4 regions of the Paenibacillus sp. 10L310 genome follow, and region 2 is predicted to be linked to each of the others. Evidence: riboswitches for the same ligand, from Rfam matches in the RefSeq annotation. Region 2 holds a riboswitch; each other region holds the start of a gene.
What was found. Region 2 has a riboswitch for cyclic di-AMP ahead of AC1DE7_RS04070 (C40 family peptidase). Riboswitches for the same ligand answer to the same signal wherever they lie in the genome.

Region 1 (5,024 bases), 730 kb from region 2:
TTGGTTCTGCCATCGCATTAAAACTGTTATTTAACATCCCCATGTTATACGGCGTTATCATCACCGCAGTTGATGTACTCCTGATTCTTGTTCTGCAAAACAAAGGCTTCCGCGCTTTGGAAACTCTCGTCATTGTGCTGATGGCAACCATCGCCCTCTGCTTCGGGATTGATCTGTTTCTGGCAAAACCGGATATGGGCGGTGTTCTCCATGGTTTTGTACCAAATGTTGAGATTCTGCAAAACCCGGCCATGCTCTATATTGCCATTGGTATTATCGGAGCAACCGTGATGCCGCATAATCTGTACCTGCATTCTTCCATTGTGCAGACCCGTCAGATCGAACAGACACCACAGGGCAAAAAAGAAGCCATTCGGTACTCGACCATGGATTCTACGATTGCGCTGACACTGGCCCTGTTCATCAATGCAGCCATCCTGATTGTATCTGCTGCTGTATTCCACAGTGCTGGTATGACGCAGGTTGCTGAGATCGCTGATGCCTATCATCTGCTGACACCTCTATTAGGTACTACGGTTGCAAGTATTCTGTTCGGTGTGGCGCTGTTAGCATCAGGTCAGAACTCTACCCTTACAGGTACACTCGCTGGACAGATCGTTATGGAAGGTTTCCTGAACATTCGAATTCCGGCTTGGCTGCGCAGACTGGTCACACGTCTGATCGCCATCATCCCGGCGGTAATTGTGACAGCCATTGCAGGAGAACATGGCACAGAAGAACTGCTCATTTTGAGCCAGGTCGTGCTGTCGCTTCAATTGCCCTTTGCTGTAATTCCCCTGGTGATGTTCACAAGTGATAAAAAAAGCATGGGTGCATTCGCCAACAAATTGTGGCTCAAAATCATCTCATGGGTCATTGCCGCGATTATCGTTGTGCTGAATGTATATCTGATCATTCAGACGATCCGGTTGTTCTAATCTCATTTTAATTGGCTAAATACTAAAAGGCTGATCAACTCCGGTATGCTATACCCAAGTTGATCAGCCTTTATTGTTGCAATCCAATAAACAACCATCTGAATCTAATCCTGATTTGGCATCAGTAACGGCAGGAGTTGATCCAATGAATCAACAGTCCAATCCGCACGTTGGTCATCCGATAGCTCTGGCTGGAATCTTCCGTAACCCTGCATAATTCGAATCGTACGCATGCCCAGCTTCCGAGCAGGTATAATGTCGTTATCGATCCGATCTCCGATCATGACGGCTTCCTCCGGTTCACAACCGGCCTGCTTCAAGGCCACAGCGTATAACTCAGGGTCTGGCTTGGACACTCCTTCTTCAGCTGAACATGCCAGAACATCAACATACTTCCGCAAGCCGTAACTCTCCAGTCTCTCTTCCGTTCCAGGACTCTGATTGGCAATAATGCCAATGCGATAATGCCGTGACAACTGCTGAAGAACAAAATCTGCTGAAGGAAAAGGACGTTCAAGATCTTTTTGAAACTTCAGCTTGTCCTGAATCTGTTTCTGATGCCCCTCGTCTTCAACAAATGTGCGAATTGCCACTCTCATAGGCCATTGCTCATATTTTCGGTAACAGTTCGCGAACAGTTCGCGTACCGCCTCAATCTTCACCGGATACCCCAAAGCACAAGCTTCACGGACAAACTGTCCGATAATATCATCAACCGGCTCCCATTCATCCACCAGCGTATCTCCAACATCAAAAAACAACCATTTCAATCCACCTACATCCGGCACGCCAATTCCTCCTTGTAAGCATAAAAAAGAAGACTCACCATCCTGCATGAGTCTCCTCAAACTTCCGTTTATCGATGAATCAATTTCATAATACCTTGAGTAAATTCTGAAATTGATTCTAATACATTCAATTATAACAGGCACCTTACACCTGAGCAATCACAAGCTATGGCATTAACCATTGAGGAGAAAGCCAACTTCCCCATTGAGCGAATATACAATTCGGTCTGCGCCCATGCCCCGATAGATGCCCTTAGGATGACTCTGCTCCGTAATGACGCACAGGGATTTCGATGTCCATGAACGGCAGATCTGTAAATAACGACAGGTCAGATTCAGGCTGTTCTCGAAAATAAACACGTTGCCTACGCTGCCCTGCGGCAAAAACCATTTTTGAGCTGCAGCCGTATTCATGCGAATGACATGTTCTACTCCGATTCTACGGAGTCTTCGCTCTTCCCCTGCACTGTTGGTTAGAACGGCAAACGGCATTTTTTTGTACATCAGCAATTTGATAAATTTACGTCCTGCTTCATTTGGAGCAGTCACTAAGATCATCTCAGTATCCATCATTCGTTCCTCCCTTGGCGTGAAAAGACAACAAAAAAGAAGCGTGGGGGACCAAGGCCTCCCGAACGCTTCTTAAATAACCCATGGCGAAAACACCATGAACCAGCGTACGGCTTGTTGCCTCTCCCTTTAACGCTTACGAGGTTAGCTGACGGATTCGGGCGCGAGAGTCGCCCTATTTCCGGCTGTCACCGGAAAATTCACCCCATGAATGCCCACTGTCCTGGACAGCGCATTCCGTTGGTTCCCCCGTTTCCCATTCATTAATGAATGGAAACTCAGCGATTAAAACATCGTTCGTATATCTTAAGGATAAGATCGAGCGATATTATCGTTTGTTTCGTTTTTCAAGTACATTTTAGTTTAAATTGAAATTACGTTATGAATCATACACCCGTGCCATGTCGGTGTAAAGTCCGCCCAGATCACCAAATCGGCAGATTTTTGCCAATTCCTATCCATAATAACGCTTACAACAAAGTTATACTCTATCTATCTCTTCAAGGCTATCTAATTCTCACTCTGGCGTAAATCACTTCGCAATTCATTCACGTATTCTGCACAACTTGCCTGTTTTGATTCTTTTAACACCATATTAGTTTTGCAATATTTAATTGCAACCAATATAATAGAAGATATAAGAGTAAATAAATGGAGGCGATTTAGATGACAGTCTACGATTACAAAGTGAATACCCTTCGCGGTCAAGAAGTTGAAATGTCCGACTACCGTGACAAAGTGCTCCTGATTGTGAATACGGCAAGCTCATGCGGCCTTACCCCTCAATTCAAAGGTCTGCAAGAATTGCAAGACAAGTTTCAAGATGCTCCATTTGAAGTGCTTGGTTTCCCAAGCAACCAGTTTGCACAGGAAAAAGGATCTTCCGACGATATTGCCGAGTTCTGTCAGATGAATTATGGCGTGAGCTTCCCCATGTTTGAGAAAATTGATGTGAACGGTTCAAGCGCCCACCCTCTTTTCCAACACCTTAGCACAGAGGCTCCTGGCCTGCTCGGCTCCAAAGCAATCAAATGGAATTTCACCAAATTCCTCGTGGATCAGAACGGACAGGTCATTAAACGTTATGCTCCCAAAACAACACCGGACAAGATTGAAGAAGATATCAAGAACTTACTTCAAAAATAATACACAGGCCACCCGTAGCCGGAAGGTAGAGCAACATTCCTCCGGTAATGGATGGCCTTTTTTCAACCCAGATGTCATACTGTTCGAAAAAGACAAAAAAAAGAAGCTTCCCATTAATGGAAAGCTTCTTTTTAATCGTTCATATGATGCGGTCGAGAGGACTCGAACCTCCACGGGCATACGCCCACTACCCCCTCAAGATAGCGTGTCTGCCATTCCACCACGACCGCATGTCGTAAATAATCGGCAACAGAATTGATTATACCGGATTCAGAACTAAAAGTAAAGTATTTTTTAATACTTCTTTTTCAGCTAGGCATTTTCATCAAAAATCGCATAATCTCGTCATCTTTACCCATGAACTGCATATGATTAGATTTGATCCCCTCTTTTTCGGTAAGAGCCGATCTTGTTGATTCATTTATATATAGTCCTTCCTTATATATAGTCCTCCATGAACTTCACCACATAAATAACACAATAAGTTATATAAAATAACACAAATATTAAATTCCAGATTTAATCCATTAATTTCACGGATACTATTGACAAAAAGCGGACATTTATGGGATGATAACTATCATATAATTCGGATTTTTAAACATAAAGCAAACAAAAAGGAATATAAATGTCACTTTAAGTGACATTTAACGAACACAGGAGGCGAATGATTGTGAACCGTGGGAATAAGCTGCTCGATTATGTCAAACTGCTTGATTCCTCTATTCAGGTTGGAGGGTTCACCCATTCCTTCGGCATGGATATCCATATCAGGGAGGGTACCATTCGTAATGCTGAAGATCTCGAATCATTCATGCGTTGTCAGTTGCATCCGAGCATCGTTCGTCTTGAAGGTATGGCCATCAAAGGCATCTATACCGCAGCAGATCACAAGGATACATGGCGGATAGCTCTGATCGACAAGCTTGTCCATGTTCAGCGAACCCCTGGAGATCTCAGAGAACAAGCTGCCGCCATGGGTAAACGATTGATCAGACTCGCACGCGCTCTGCACCCCTGGATTGAATTCAGCCAGCTCGAACAGATCTTTGCCAAATATGATTCGGTTGGCTGCCTCTCCACTGTTCACGCCTGGATTAACCACCACCTCGACATCCCGGTCGAGGAGGCGGTCCTTGGTTACCTGCATTCAGCCATGAATGCCTGCATAACCGAAGCCTCCAAAGTCATTCCCCTGAACAACGATACAACCAAGGATCTGATGGTCCGCCTGGCCACAGATCTGGAGAATGAATGGAAGACCGTCAGCGCCTCGGCTGCGGATGGACTGGCACAGCCAACCTCGATGTCCATGAAATCGTTTTTCCCCAGTTTCCATATGCTTGGAGCTGGACTTCATGCCTACAGGGCCTAATCCTCTTCCTCCTCATATCTACTACCCTTCATTCAGACAAACTAAAAACACGCGGCAACCTCCTTGCCGACGTGTTTTTTGTCATTTTATTTGTTTTATTTTCGCATTTACGCCATTTATGATCACAAAATACACTTTTTTCCGTCTTTTTTAATTGTTAGATGACGAATTTACGTATATAATGAAACATACAGCTCGCATTTCTAT
Region 2 (5,024 bases):
ACAGCGTCAAGGCAATTTCGCTTGAACTTATAGATAGATATATGATACTTTTACCTCATAGGATAGGCTTGGGAGGTCAAATCATGGAATTATTGAAACAACGAATTTTACAAGAAGGTGTGGTTATCTCGGATCAAGTATTAAAGCTGGATGGTCTGTTGAACCACCAGATTGATCCTGCATTAACGATGGAGATGGGACGTGAGTTCGCTGCCCGTTTTCGTGAAAGTGGAGTAACTCGGGTAATCACGGTAGAATCCTCAGGGATTCCGGTTGCGTTTGCCGCAGCCTATGAACTGGGGGTGCCACTTGTATTCGCCCGTCGCAAAAAAACACTTCTGGCTGATCCTGATGCTTACTGTGAACGTGTACCGTCCTTTACCAAAGGAATTGTAACTGACATTATGGTATCCCGCGAGTTCATTCATGAGAATGACCGCATTTTGTTCATTGATGATATCATTGCCAATGGAGATGCCGCTCGTGGCGTCATCAAAATTATCGAGCGTTCTGGCGCGGAACTCGTCGGATTCGGCGTTGTGGTCGAGAAAAGTTTCCAGGCAGGGGCACGCACGATTCGTGAACAGGGTATTCCGGTGGAAGCCTTGGTACGCATTCGTTCCCTGAACGATGGAACAGTACAATTTGACGATAACGAAATGTGACATTTTAAAGGAATAGGGCCTATTTTTTGAACTATGCCTTTGCATGACCGCCGATTTCATTTATAATGGGGTTATGTTAGGGAGAGGAGGCAACACCATGGGGAACCAACCGGCAACAGAACAATTTTTTAATGATAAGCTGGCGGAATCGAAAGTTCATTTTGAACGTGCCCTGGATTGTAAACATACGGAATTCGATGACCTTTATCCCTATATGATTGAACATCCTCAATTTTTCTGGTACAAACGCTATGTTGCCTGGTCAGAATTACTGACGATTGTAGGCTTGTGCGAAGAGTTGTCCTTCTCTTGGAAAGAACAATTTACACCGCATCAAGTGGAGTACCTTGAAGAACGTGTGATGTCCGCCAAAGTGCTTGATTTTTGGTTCGAGAAGAACGACAGCAAAGAGCACGCGCAGCGGTAACTTTCAGTCGGGACATAATTTCGAATGACATGACAGTCCAATACAGTCACGTGAGACCTAAATGACTTTTCATTTAGGTCTCTTTTTGTAAATAAATTTGAAATATAGGAGCCATGAAGATGATTAGTGATACAGAATTGGACGCCCTGCGTCTGTCAGGTGAGAAAGTTAGAGTCGTACGGGACGAGCTGGAATCGAACGACGTGAAGGGGATTGTGGTTGCCTGGGATGGCGAGCAGGTACTTATCCGTCGTCAGAATCGACGTGTCGTTAAGCTGGACCGAGGTTACAGCTATCAGCTGTTCAGCGAGCCGCGCCAGAGTCCACTTAGTGAGTAACAGCTTATAATTATGGCAGGGCCATGAGCGTTAAATGTTTGGAATTACCATGATTTCTTGGCATAATTGGCTCACTCGGGAGAGAAGATAGGTACAGTGAGGAAGATCTGTAACTATAGCCGAGAGGGTGTGCTACAAGCCATGACATTGATGAATGATAAAGTTCATGCCTACAAGGATCAGATTGGAGCATTAAGCGATGTGCTGCCAGGTGTGGTGAAGTCGTATCATGAGTTTACCGGAGAATGTTTCCAACCTGGTGTGATTGATGCGAAGACAAAACAGCTAATTGCGCTTGGCATTGGATTATTCGCCAACAATGAGGTATGTACCTTCTACCATGTAGAAGAAGCCCGTGCTAAGGGCGCAACAGATCAGGAGATTATGGAGACCGTAGCCGTGGCTGGAGCTGTTGGTGGAGGACATGCCCTGTCTCAGGGTGCGATGCGAGTGCAGAAGGCGCTGCATTAGTAAGCAATGCAACATACATTTTTAAGTGCAAAAAAGGCATCCGGTTAATAACCGATGCCTTTTTGTATGTGAATCACATTTTACCTAACATTTTATCATACATAAACTGTCCAGTTACCCGACGTGCTGTTACATAACGATCATTGAAGTATGGATTCGATAACTTCGTGATGCTTACACCTTTACTGCTGGAGGCATGAGCGAATTGTCCGCCGCCGATATATACACCTGTATGTGAAATGCCTTTGCCTGTTGTATTAAAGAACACCAGATCACCTGTCCGAACATTGCTCTTGGATACGGGAGTACCTGCTTTGGCTTGCTGCTGCGAAGTACGTGGTAATTCAATGCTGTATTTGTTGAAAAGATATCTCATAAAACCAGAACAGTCGAAGCCGGCTACAGTTGTGCCACCCCATTTGTAAGGAATACCTGTCATGTTGTTCACTACGGAGTTGATACTGCTTGCCTCTGTGCTTGTTGCCCCGGATGTAAATAATACAGCTGCTCCAAAAATGGAGATAATCAGTTTTTTCAAAATCAATGTTCTCCCTTCGATGCCTACGGAGTTAGCTAAGGGTTCGGTAGAAGGTTCCCTATATTTCCTATGTATAAGAATAATTCACCCAAATTGGTTCCCCCGTTTTCAAACATGAAACTCGGCAATGAATAATTAAGTTTTTGTAACTATTTGAAACTATATTGCATAAATGCGTAATTGTCAAACCCATTTAAAACCCTTCGTAATACCTCAATGTTAGCGGAATTAAGGTTTTTATATGAAAGAAGGGATCAAGTTTGGGTATCATTCATGACAAAAACGTCATTATTGGTTCGTTTAAGACGAATTTGGATAAATAAATAGGTTTGTCATGAGTTAAAAGAACTATCCCGTTATGTAGAATTAGAGAGATTATATTCATTAAGTTGCATATATTGACAAAAATCGATTTTTTGCATATTATCTGATTATCCAATCCACATATTGGATTAAAATTGATTTTATTATGCGATAAATACAAATAAAGGAGGTTTAGAGACGCGTATCATAGGTAAAGTAGAAGTGGAAGATTTATAAAAACGAACATAGGAGAGTGTTACATTTGAAAGCGAAGAAAATAATTACTTTTGTCCTGGCATGTACGATGGTGTTCTCAGTAGTTGGAATGGCAGTTCTCCCTGTAGGGACGGTATCTGCTGCAGATGCGTCGGGTACTACAGCGAGTATTTCTGATATTTTGAAGAACCAGCTGCCGGATGGAGGTTGGAGAAAAGATTATAAACAGACAAGTGGAGAGTGGGCAAAGTCCACGATAGACAACAAGGCTACATACTCAGAAATTAGAAGATTGGCGAAGGAATTTAAAAAGACAAATGATCCGCGTTACTCCACAGCTGCAATCAAAGGAATTAACTTTTTGATCAACATGCAGTATTCAAACGGCGGATGGCCACAAGTTTACCAAAGCTCCGGATACCACAAGCACATCACTTACAATGATGATGCCATGATTAATGTAATGATCATGCTGGATGAAGTAGCAGCACGCAAAGGTGATTTCTCATTTATCGACAGCACACTTGCTAACCGCAGTAAAAATTCAGTTGCCAAAGGTGTGGAGGCGATTCTGAATACACAGGTCGTTTCAGGTGGTAAGCTGACAGCATGGGGACAACAACATGATTCCAGCTCTCTTAAACCAGCGAGCGCAAGAATCTACGAAGTGCCATCGCTGACAGCTGGAGAGAGTGTAACGATTGTTAAATTTCTGAAAACCAGACCTGCTAACGCTAAAATTACCGCATCCATTAAAGGAGCGGAGGCTTGGTTTAACAAAGTGAAAATTACGGGTTACAAGTATGAAAGAGCTAATGGAGATAGTAAAATTATCGCTGATTCCAAAGCTGCACCAATTTGGGCACGCTTCTATGAGATCGGAACGGATAAACCAATCTTTATTGGTCGTGACGGGGTAGTTAAATACAAATTAAGTGATATTGATAAAGAAAGAAGAGGCGGTTATGCATGGTATGGCAACTGGCCTTCCAAGCTGTAATTTGTAGTATGCTTCCGTTTTAATGAACCAAACTATTAACAGCAGTTAAAGGTAAAGCCCGAATCGACATGGACGTCTGATTCGGGCTTTATTGTTATTACTTTCAGTGTTGACATGATAGATTACGCATGATATATTATTTCTTGTCGCCGATATTGATGACGGAGATACAATATGCGGTCGTGGCGGAATTGGCAGACGCGCACGGTTCAGGTCCGTGTGGGCTAACCCCCGTGGAGGTTCGAGTCCTCTCGACCGCATCTAATAAAAAGACTCCTTAAGCTAACGCTTAAGGAGTCTTTTTTTGCATTTTTTGATATAACACTAACTTTAGTGATGAGTATTCAAGAGGTTAGTGCTTAGCTGCACGTACAGCAAATGTCTTCCATCAGCCATACGGAACGTTTATTGTGCTGCGGTAACATTAACGCTGTCAATATTCGGTCCTTCCGATCCGGTGGTAACTACTTTCAATGTATTGGTCCCCGTGTTCATGGGAACCTGTATTGTTTTTTCAACCCAAGTGGACCAGCTTCCCGTAGCCGGAAAGGGCTCGTTGCTAATGACTTTGGTTCCGTTCACAAAAATGTCGAGGTTCCGAGTGCCGCTTTCCAGCGCATAACGAAACTTTACGTTTTTGGTACCTGTTGTCGTGTTATTAATGCCGTTCCATTGAATGGCCGAACCAGTCATCGCATTGAAGTTAACATACCCGGACCCAGTGTAACCGGTGTAGATTGTTTCAATGGTAGCTTCCGTAAGTGACGTTCCGGTCTCGGCTTCATACGTAGTGCCACTGCCTGTATTCCCGCCGCTATTTCCGCCAGTAACGTTGGCAACAAACGTTGTTACGCTCTGAGGCGGGAGCTGTGCCGTGAAGGCTCCATTGGATACGTTAAGCGAGGTTCCGCTTGCCAGATTTCGACTGCTGTCCGTAATCCATGAGGACACAGTAGAGGCATTACCATTTTGCAGAACGAATTTTTGGCTTGTGGCTGAAGTTCCACGGTTAATTGCCACGACGACGACTTTGTTATCACCTTTATAGGCTGAGACAAATGTGTTT
Region 3 (5,024 bases), on a different contig from region 2:
ACTTTTCTTAAATGAGAATCCGTGTCTTTGAATAATCTCTTTCGTACGCTTGGGCGTTGCAATTTCAATCGTCTCTTCCATGTTCTTCATATGCTCACAATCCTTCACGTTCAATTTGCGCTAATGCTGTAGAGAACTCTTCCCGTGTAATCTGAAATACACTGAGACGTTTGTGGAACTGCTTACCGTTACAATAACCGATGCCCAGCAGATTACCCATCTCCATGCGACGTGCAGCAGCCTGCGGATGCACGATAAGTCCTGCCGCGATCAGGTCCTCCCAATCAATCAGGCTCGGAGCACCTTCGTATGAAGTATGTACGCGCGCCAGAGCATGACGGATCGCCTCTGGTGAGGCATTCTCCACCCCAATGTCCCCTTTGCGCGTTGCATCGGCTTCCGGAATGAAGGCATGCTTGCAGCCTGGCACCTTGTTCGCAATAATTTTTCGAATGCGTTCGCCAGCATGATCCGGATCTGTCAGTACAATGACTCCCCGTCTCTCCTGAGCAAGCGCAATCCGCTTCAGAATGCGTTGGTTGATTGCTGATCCACCTGTTTCTATGGTATCGGCTTCCACGGCCCGACGGATAGCTACCGTATCGTCACGGCCTTCCACCACAATGACTTCTTTTATCATGTTCCATTTCTTCCTTTCTAACGCAAAAAGAAGAGGAATATCCTCTTCTCTGCCAAACGGCGGGGGAGACTGAATTCAGACTCCTCCGCCGCATATTCCGCATGAATCATTCATGCAACTATTTTATAGCATTCCCATTTCAAAGTAAAACGATTTTAGTTCGCTTCCGGCTTCACCGGACCGATCACGTAGACCGTCTTGCCTTTCTTACGTCCAAAATTCAGGGCATGCTTCACACTGTCATAATACACATCAATTTTGTTGCCTTTAATGGCACCGCCTGTATCTTCCGCACGACGGAATCCCAGACCTTCGATATATACCCACCAGCCAATTGGAATGACTTTGGGATCAACCGCAATGGTGCGTCCTTCCGTTACACGAGTCCCGGAAGCTGTTTTAGTTCCAATGCCAGGCTCTTCGGAAGAGTAGGCAGTCATGGATACATTTTTAAGTACTTTGGAGTATTTAAAAGAAGTCCCGGATACGGTAATCACTTTGCTGCCCGAGGCAGATGTTTTCTTCGAGTTCGTTGTTGTAGCCTTTTTGGTTGTTGAAGTTTGAGCCGATACGGTCTGAATCTCAGGTTCTTTCACGACCGGTTTTGCTTTGGTGCCGACAGCGATCACTTTATCTACACGATTATTAGCGACAGATTTGCCGACCATTTTTTTGGAGACCAATTCTCCATCCTGAAATACCTTTTCGATATGCTGTACAATTGTGCCTTCTTTGCCATTCACAACGACACGGTTATCACCTTTGTACAAGCTAGGGTCAGCCGTTTTAATGACTTTGTAAGCGATCGGTTGCTCTACATCCACTGTACGCTTTGTTACGCGCACTACACGGATCTTCATCTCCGCTTTGATAGCAGTTCCAAGCGCCGGATACACTTTATCATTACTTTCAACTTGAATACCTGATTTTTGAATTGCATCTTCTACCGATGAATCGGTTGTATACAGAGTCTTGGTGTCTCCGTCTGCCGTAATGTTAACTGGAACGGCCCGCTCAATAACGATTCGGTCTCCATCTGTAATCGCCCCATTCATGGACATGGATACCTTATCGTGAGGGCTGACTGTGATCGACTGCTCCTCCAGCATTTCCTGAAGCATTCCTGTACGAGTCTCTACCACCTGAGCTTTGCCATCAATAACCAGCGAAATTTGTTTCCCGGCCTGACCGTAAACGACTAACAAGATCATGATTGTAAGCGCAATTGAGAAAATCGCGATCAATGCCATTTGACGCATGTTCTCATGCTTCCACCGCAACGCGAAAGACTTACTGGATGATCGTGACTCATGGGTCTCTTCTGGTTGGAATGTGCCCACTTCTCCGTCCTCCTTCATAGCCTCGCCGTCTAAAGTAATGCATGATGTCTTTGACGTGACTATACCAAATTTTCTACAGAACACAGATTGGACCAACATAATCCGGTTCTGCACCATGAATCAATCTTCGCAACATGATGTCATCCTCCTGAATACCTACCGTATGATGACAATATTTCTTTTATTCAAAAACAAAAAAGCCAAAGAAAGAGTGTAAGAGGAACTCTTTCGTGGCTTCCGAATGATTTTGAATATCGGAAATTCATGCACGAGGTTGCCTCTCTTTTTCCGCTTGCGAGGTTAGCTGTCGGGTTCGGGCGAAAGAGAGCCGCCCTATCTTGGGTCACCCGCTCATGGCGGACGCCCTTGAATTCACCCCGAGACCCAAAGAAGAAATCAAATACGGCTTCGCAGTTCCCTTCGCTGCTTTTGGGTCAGCGAACGTTGCGCATCGGCCAAATACACCGATGTTTAAGCCCTATTGGTTCCCCCGCTCTCCGTTAACGGAGACTCAGCGAGACTGATTCATGAAAGTAATGTTGTTTCATCGGAAAGTGTCCCTTTGTTCATCCCCCGAACATCTGTCCAATTTTCCGCACAACAATTCACTGAAAAGATGATATCCTGTTTTGATGCATGTTGTAAAGCGTTGATCAAGTACGTTTTTCTGAATATTTGGTTAAAATATTGTAATATTCTTGATTTATTTGGATCAAAGGGCAAATTACCTCCGCTTACCTGCCTTTTTCACCTCATTTGCTCGTTTTTTTAACGAATCCCAAATCGTTCCATGGCATTTTTGGTTGTTATTGCAGCAATTTCCTCCACCGAAATGCCTTTAATTTCCGCAGCTGCCTCTGCAACCAGACGTACATGCGCTGTCTCATTTCGCTTCCCACGATAAGGGTGCGGTGTCAAATATGGAGCATCTGTTTCAATGAAAAACCGGTCCATAGGAACCTTCTCCAGCACCTCTTTGGGTTGCTTTGCATTTTTGAATGTGATCGGTCCTCCGAAGGAGAGATGGAAGCCCATATCGAGGCAACTTTTTGCTGTTTCCCAGCTGCCCGAGAACGAGTGCATCACACCACCAACTTCACCCGCCTTCTCTTCACGCAAAATTCTTATGATATCCTCATGCGCATCCCGATTATGGATGACAATTGGCATGTTCACTTCACGCGCCAAAGCAATTTGTTGTCGTAATACGCGATGCTGTATTTCTTTTGGTGAAGTATCCCAGTGATAATCCAATCCAATCTCACCGATCGCAACCACTTTTTCATGCTTGCATAAAGATGCAATCCACTCCAAATCGCCCTCCTGCATTGTGATCGCATCTACGGGATGCCAACCTACAGCTGCATATATAAAGTCATATGTTTCAGCGAGTTTCATTGTGGTTGGAATTGTCTCCCGGTTAAAACCAATGTTGATCATGCGACCAACTCCTGCATCTACAGCACGCTGAATCATGTCCTCGCGGTCCTCGTCGAATTGTGGTGCATCCAGATGTGTATGTGTGTCGAACAGCATCATGTCTGTATCTCCCTTCATGTCGAAATAACGACTATCTTCTTTTTCAAAATCCAATTTGTAAAATTCAATAATTTAATGACTCATACATAAAACATTTTGGGTAATCTGTGTATTACATCATTACGTTTGTTTCTTCACAACTACAATATATAGAAGATATACGGATATTCTGATCTATATATTGCTAATTGTGCTCATTCTGCCTGCTTGCATTTACAAAATTATGTCGATCTACATATACTCCCCATTAAAGCAGATTACTGTATCATGGAAAATAGCTCTTTTAGAAAGTGTTTTGATATCGAAATTCTTCATCGGATTATACCCACACGATTACAAGAAATAGGGGCGTATATGTGACGGTAATTCGTGAATAATCGCATCCACCTTGTTTTGCGGGTAATACAAATGATGTTTCCCTCGGTGAAGCCCACTGATGGAACGGACAATGTCAGATACTTCTGACAACTCACGTAAATTGTCCTGTCGATCCAGAAGAAGAATCTGCTTATCTGTGGATTCATCCGGACGAAACACATCATACGGATTATCCGAAGGAAAATCAATTTCAAGATCATATTCGGGATCGAGGCCAGCCTGTACAAAAGCTTCCCGAATCTCTTCCATCATTGTCAAGTCGACCTGTTCAAGCTCTACATACTTATATAACTTGCGATCCATAAAACGTTCGCATAACTCACTCAGAACAGTATCGTCCTCCTTGCGCCACTGCGTAAATGCCGTCTGAATTAATGCTTCATCCAACTGCAAATATTCATCCACGGATAATTCTCCTTCAAATAATTGAGGGAGTGGATCAATCATGAAGCGGAATTGAAAACCATGTTGTAGGAGTGTTTTCGCTCGCTTGAATATTTGCCGCAATATAATTTCAGAACTACGAGTTACCGGATGGAAGTAAATCTGCCAATACATCTGATACCGAGACATTAGGTAATCCTCCACAGCATGCATGCCTGACTCCTTGACTACAATCCGCCCATGATAAGGACGCAGCATCCGAAGGATACGATCAAGGTCAATCGTGCCGTAATTTACACCTGTAAAATAGGCATCCCTGAGCAAATAATCCATTCGGTCTGCATCAAGCGGACTGGTCACCAAGTTCACCACAATCGGCTTTTCATACGTTTTTTGAATGACAGACGCTACTTTCTCAGGAAAATCAGGAGCATACCGTCTTAAGATCGCCCCTACTTCGGTATCACCTGTAATAATGCGACAAGTCCAATCTTCGTGATTCATGTCAAAAGCTTCCTCGATGGAGTGAGAGAATGGCCCATGCCCGAGATCATGAAGTAGAGCTGCACACAGAGCTACAATCTTTTCTTCCTTCGGCCAATCCGAATAATGACTTCTTTCAAATTGAGAGATGATCTTGCGTGTGATCTCATAAACACCTAGTGAATGTGAGAACCGACTATGCTCTGCTCCGTGAAAGGTAAGGTAAGAAGTACCCAGTTGACGAATCCGGCGTAAACGCT
Region 4 (5,024 bases), on a different contig from region 2:
TCAAGGACACCACCCTCATTAAAGTACGCTTGCCCAAACCCGTCAAAGGCGGGGAAAGCATCACGCTCCACACCCGATTTGAAGTGAATCTGCCGAAGATTTTTGCCCGGATGGGAACTGCTGATCATTTTGTCATGGCAGGTCAATGGTTTCCCAAATTAAGTGCCTATGAACCTGTGGGCAGACGTGGACGAACAACGGAAGGCTGGAATCTGCACCAGTACCATGGCAATTCAGAGTTTTACGCTGACTTCGGTATATATAGTGTGCGTATTCGGGTGCCTGAAACATACAAAGTAGCTGCTACTGGATTTCCGACGCAGCAAGCCGTGGTGAAGAATGGAGAAAAGGTCTATCAATTTTACGCCGATGATGTGCATGACTTCGCATGGGCAGCTTCACCGGATTTTGTCTACGCCGAGGAACCCTTCTCTGCACCCAATGTGCCTGGTGTACGAATCAAGTTATATCTGGACCCTGCTCATCAGGATCTGAAAGAACGTTACTTCTACGCCGCGAAGGCCGCTCTAGCCAATTATAGCAAATGGTTTGGCCCATATCCTTACGCTACCTTATCCATCGTAGTTCCACCCAAAGCGGGGAACGGCGCTGGAGGTATGGAATACCCTACGCTAGTTACGGCCTTTGGAGCCGATGATACTACTCCGGGTTATGACCTGGAACGTACCGTAGTCCATGAGATCGGACACCAGTACTTCTACGGCATGGTTGCCAGCAACGAATTCGAGGAAGCCTGGCTGGATGAGGGATTCACCTCTTATGCAGAAGACAAACTGATGGAGCAGGAATACGGATTGATTCCGAATCTGCCAGTACAATCGGGACTGATTACGTCTCCTTCATCCTTAACACAAGAATCCTGGAAGTTTGATTCACAGAATGAGTATGCAGCCAATGTCTATACACGTGGCAAACTTGTATTGCTTGGTATCGAACATCAAGTCGGTGCCAAAAAGATGGAACGCATCCTCTCTACCTATGTGAAGAAGTACCGCTTCAAACATCCCACTTCGGCTGATTTTCAGAAAATTGTGGAACAAGTGACCCGCACTTCCTGGTCTGATTATTTTGATCAATACGTCTATAGTAACGGGATGGCTGACTTTGCTGTAGAGAAGATTCGTGTTACGCCCGTACAGAAAGACGGTCAAACATTGTACGAGTCATCCGTGACGATCGCAAAAAAAGGTAGTGATTACAGCGCCGTTCCTGTTCGCATTGCTTTTGAAGACGGGCATATCCTCACCAAGCAATGGAATGGCAAAGAAGATCGCATCACGTATAAATTAACTCACACATCCCCCGTATCCTGGGCCATGACCGATCCCCTGTACTCGATCGTGCTGGAGAACCGCCATATGAACAATTTCCTGAAATCCGGACTGGATGAGCAGACGAAGTCCCGCTGGAGCATGAGTGTAACCAAACTAATAGAAGCCATATTCGGAGGTCTGTCATGGTGAGGTGGAAACGGTGAAAGCGAAAATACGTGAAGGCTGGTTTCTCGTCCGTCAGCATATGTTCATTGCCGCACTCTTATTTCTCTATCAACTCATTTGGGGATATTTCTTCTATCGAATGGTACAATCGGCCGTCATCCCACTGCTCCTTCGCTATCCAGATGCTGATGCCGGTGAGCTGAGTACACTTTTGTTCAAAATGGAAAGTCAACTTAACCTGTCTACCCATCCGGAGGTTCATCGTTATCTATGGATTCTCGGGGGCATGCTGCTGGTTCGCATGTTGATCAGCCCCCTCATTCAGGCAGGACTGCTCTACTCACTTCAGCACTTTAATTCTACAGAAGAGCGCATCCCCTTTGTCCGCGGAATCAAAAATCTGTGGAAACCGATGCTACTGCTCCACACCATACGTACATTATTGATACTTCTGCCCGCCTACTGGCTCATACCGAAGCTTTACTCAATTCTCATGGACGGATTTCATTCCCTTCAATTACTTTTGCCTGGTATACCTTATGTTGCTGCCTGGATTGTATATGGTTGGATCATCCACCATGTCATACTCTACATGCAGTTCGGTGTTTCGGCACCAGAAGGAGAAGGCGGGGCTCACGGCACCCTCAAAGCCCTCTGGATTGCACTGCGTCATCTCATCGCCGTAATCGGCATTGCACTCCTGCTGGGCGGAGTACACCTGCTCGTCTTTGGGGCATTCACTACAGCCTCATGGTTATTAACGGGACTTACCGGGCTTATACTACAACAGACGTATCCACTTGCCAGGTGTCTATTAAGTCTGTGGAAAATATGCAGCCATTTCCGTTTATGGCAGTCCAAAATATCCAAAGGTGAGAGCAGATAGTTTAAAAATTGTTACCATCAAATGTTAAACTCATGGCCTAATATGTACTTATAAATAGGCAACCCTCAACCTTTCCCCGTCAAAGGTCGAGGTTTTTTTTGCTAAATTTGTTGCTAAACGTTGCCAAAGCCGTACTCCTCTGTTACAATAATCGCAGTGAGTTTTTAGTAACAACTTTGTAATATTTACATTCATATTTGTAACTACTTAAAATTAAATCATCATTTCTTGATTTCGCAGGTGCATAACTAGCATAGCCAAATTCCTGGCACCTGGGAAGCGGGGGAACCAGTTATGGGTGAATTGATCTTGCTACAGAGGGATCATAGGGGACCTTCAACCGAATCCTTAAGCTAACCTCGCAGGCGTTGGAAGGGGAATATCTCTTGTTCAAGAAGAAATTAACCGCAGCTGTACTTAGCATCACATTCGCATTATCGCTTGGTGCAGGTAGCGCATTCGCAGATTCTAAGATGGACAAAGTAATTGATTCAGCAATGGGAACTACATATCAAAGTGGAGGAACAACGCTCAACGGCTTTGACTGCTCCGGATTTACACGGTATGTATTCGAAAAGTTGGGTATTGATTTGGCACGCCAATCCAGTTCCCAATTCGACATGGGCGATTCCGTATCCCGCATGGAAATGAGAGCTGGCGATCTGGTGTTCTTTAATACAACAGGTAAAGGCGTATCCCATGTAGGAATCTTTGTAGGGGATGGAAAGTTCGCACACTCCTCTTCTTCCAAAGGCGTTACGATCAGTGCATTGAGTGAAAACTATTGGGCCAATCGTTATGTTGGCGCAAAACGGATTATGAGCACGGACGCATATGAATCACTGGCCCTTGACTAGGGACAAGCTGAGCAACATGATGCTGTAACCATTAAACATACTGGAACGAAGCAAGAAGCATAACAGAACCGCCCGGTACATTCTCCGCAGGAATGTATCCGGCGGTTTTTTTGTGCTTCAATCCTTATTCATGTTGCAAGTTATACTCGGGGCATATCCTGCGACATCAACAGGTTCATTTTGCGTTCGTTCGTCCGTGCCCTTATGATGTTTTTACCCATCCCGTTATAATATAAACGAAATTACCGGAACTTTTGTTTCATTTTTTTTCTTGGGAAGGAAGACTTGCTAAATGAACATCTCTTTTGTAGAGTGGACAAAGAGTTCTGTTTCAAGGAAAGGAGCATGCAGGTGTATGAAGGAAACCCCTGTGACGTTTCACGTTGTACCCATGCGAGAAGAACATGCGGAGCTTATCTGCAGTTGGCAGTATGATCCGCCTTACAATATCTACAGCTGGCTCCCCTGGGAGCAGATGAAAGCTCTGGAAGTGGAATTCGGAGATGCACAGCTGCGGCAGGAGCAATATGCGATCGTCCTGGATCAGGACGATCGTATATGTGGGTTTGCTCAATACTTCCCACTTCAAGGGGTAACCCGGATTGGCCTTGGCATGCATCCAGAGCTGTGTGGTCAGGGTCAAGGGACAGCTTTTGTCAATGCCATTGTACAAGAAGCTATTCGCCGAAATCCCACGAATGAGATTGATCTGGAAGTACTCACTTGGAATGCTCGTGCCATTCAAGTCTATCTGAAGAGTGGATTTGCCACCCAGGATACATACGAACGACAGACCCCCAGCGGCTTGAAGCCCTTTCACTGTATGGTTTATGAGGGGCCTCGCGGTTAGAATCCATTGCAAAACAACCAAATTTGCCCCTTGTTATGTGATTAGTTCAAAAAATTCCCACAAAATGCTATGATGTCAGTACAGGTTCCGTTATAATGATATGGATAGTTTCAGGTTAGATGATCTTTCATTCTGGAGGGGACATAAGGGATGCACAAATGGATCATGAGCGGAGTATTTTTTGCAGCATGCGCTTTAGCTATTGTTTTAATGTTTACGCTTCCAGGGAAAGAAGAAGTGGCCGAAGAAGCCAAGCCAACCATGCCGGAAGTAACATTGGATGCCGGACAAGCTGAAGCACTGGTCAAAGCCAATTGTATTTCCTGTCACGGGGATCAGCTTCAAGGTGGCGTAGGACCTGCTCTGGCAAACATCGGCAGCCAGGATGATCTGGAGAAGATCTATTCTACGATTGTCAAAGGTAAAGGTGGCATGCCTTCCTTCAAGGGCAAACTGCAGGACGAAGAGATTGCAAATATCGCCATGTGGCTGTCAGAGAAGAAATAATCTCTGCACACGCATAACAAAGAGGCGCTTAATCCCCTTTTCGGAGAATAAGAGCCTCTTTGTTATATCAATTATTAAGCCTCTGCGGCATGCTCAGCCAAAAAGGCCTCAACTTCACGTGCGTACGGCATCCCGGACTGGGCGCCGAGCTTTGTCACGGATAACGCGGCCGCACCCATGGCAAAGCCTACGGCCGCGTCCAAAGTCTCACCGCGCGCGAGAGCTACCGCCAGCGCGCCGTTGAAGCAATCGCCAGCGCCGGTCGTATCGACGGCGCTTACGGCGTAGCCGGGCGCACGGCACGCGCCGGCACGCCCTGCTTGTACGCGGCCACCAGGCGCCGCCGCGTACACAGCCCCCTCGGGGCCGAGCGTCGTGACGACAGTGGCCCCGAGGGATGCGGCGAGCTCTGCGACCGCCGCATCCAGGTCTTCCGGCCGGAGATGATCCCGGCCGGTAAGCAC

Region 1: linked by a shared signal. The riboswitch ahead of AC1DE7_RS00465 (HAD family hydrolase) and the one ahead of AC1DE7_RS04070 (C40 family peptidase) in region 2 are both predicted to bind cyclic di-AMP.
Region 3: linked by a shared signal. The riboswitch ahead of AC1DE7_RS27940 (3D domain-containing protein) and the one ahead of AC1DE7_RS04070 (C40 family peptidase) in region 2 are both predicted to bind cyclic di-AMP.
Region 4: linked by a shared signal. The riboswitch ahead of AC1DE7_RS30535 (C40 family peptidase) and the one ahead of AC1DE7_RS04070 (C40 family peptidase) in region 2 are both predicted to bind cyclic di-AMP.

Annotation. Positions count from the first base shown of each region.
Region 1 is NZ_JBFTKC010000001.1:94,176-99,199, reverse strand. It holds gene AC1DE7_RS00475 (Nramp family divalent metal transporter) at 1-938, shown strand, start outside; gene AC1DE7_RS00470 (HAD family hydrolase) at 1,043-1,726, opposite strand; gene AC1DE7_RS00465 (HAD family hydrolase) at 1,901-2,296, opposite strand; cyclic di-AMP (ydaO/yuaA leader) riboswitch at 2,415-2,590, opposite strand; gene AC1DE7_RS00460 (glutathione peroxidase) at 2,963-3,442, shown strand; tRNA gene AC1DE7_RS00455 (tRNA-Leu) at 3,590-3,672, opposite strand; gene AC1DE7_RS00450 (urease accessory protein UreF) at 4,116-4,817, shown strand.
Region 2 is NZ_JBFTKC010000001.1:823,777-828,800, forward strand. It holds gene AC1DE7_RS04050 (xanthine phosphoribosyltransferase) at 84-665, shown strand; gene AC1DE7_RS04055 (hypothetical protein) at 763-1,092, shown strand; gene AC1DE7_RS04060 (hypothetical protein) at 1,212-1,430, shown strand; gene AC1DE7_RS04065 (carboxymuconolactone decarboxylase family protein) at 1,572-1,901, shown strand; gene AC1DE7_RS04070 (C40 family peptidase) at 1,975-2,439, opposite strand; cyclic di-AMP (ydaO/yuaA leader) riboswitch at 2,445-2,576, opposite strand; gene pelA (pectate lyase) at 2,996-3,958, shown strand; tRNA gene AC1DE7_RS04080 (tRNA-Leu) at 4,135-4,218, shown strand; gene xynC (glucuronoarabinoxylan endo-1,4-beta-xylanase XynC) at 4,364-5,024, opposite strand, start outside.
Region 3 is NZ_JBFTKC010000022.1:50,456-55,479, forward strand. It holds gene rsmA (16S rRNA (adenine(1518)-N(6)/adenine(1519)-N(6))-dimethyltransferase RsmA) at 1-90, opposite strand, end outside; gene rnmV (ribonuclease M5) at 95-640, opposite strand; gene AC1DE7_RS27940 (3D domain-containing protein) at 796-1,980, opposite strand; cyclic di-AMP (ydaO/yuaA leader) riboswitch at 2,254-2,507, opposite strand; gene AC1DE7_RS27945 (TatD family hydrolase) at 2,749-3,519, opposite strand; gene AC1DE7_RS27950 (HD domain-containing protein) at 3,853-5,024, opposite strand, start outside.
Region 4 is NZ_JBFTKC010000031.1:16,926-21,949, reverse strand. It holds gene AC1DE7_RS30545 (M1 family metallopeptidase) at 1-1,484, shown strand, start outside; gene AC1DE7_RS30540 (hypothetical protein) at 1,495-2,346, shown strand; cyclic di-AMP (ydaO/yuaA leader) riboswitch at 2,592-2,729, shown strand; gene AC1DE7_RS30535 (C40 family peptidase) at 2,733-3,203, shown strand; gene AC1DE7_RS30530 (GNAT family N-acetyltransferase) at 3,559-4,053, shown strand; gene AC1DE7_RS30525 (c-type cytochrome) at 4,204-4,560, shown strand; gene rbsK (ribokinase) at 4,635-5,024, opposite strand, start outside.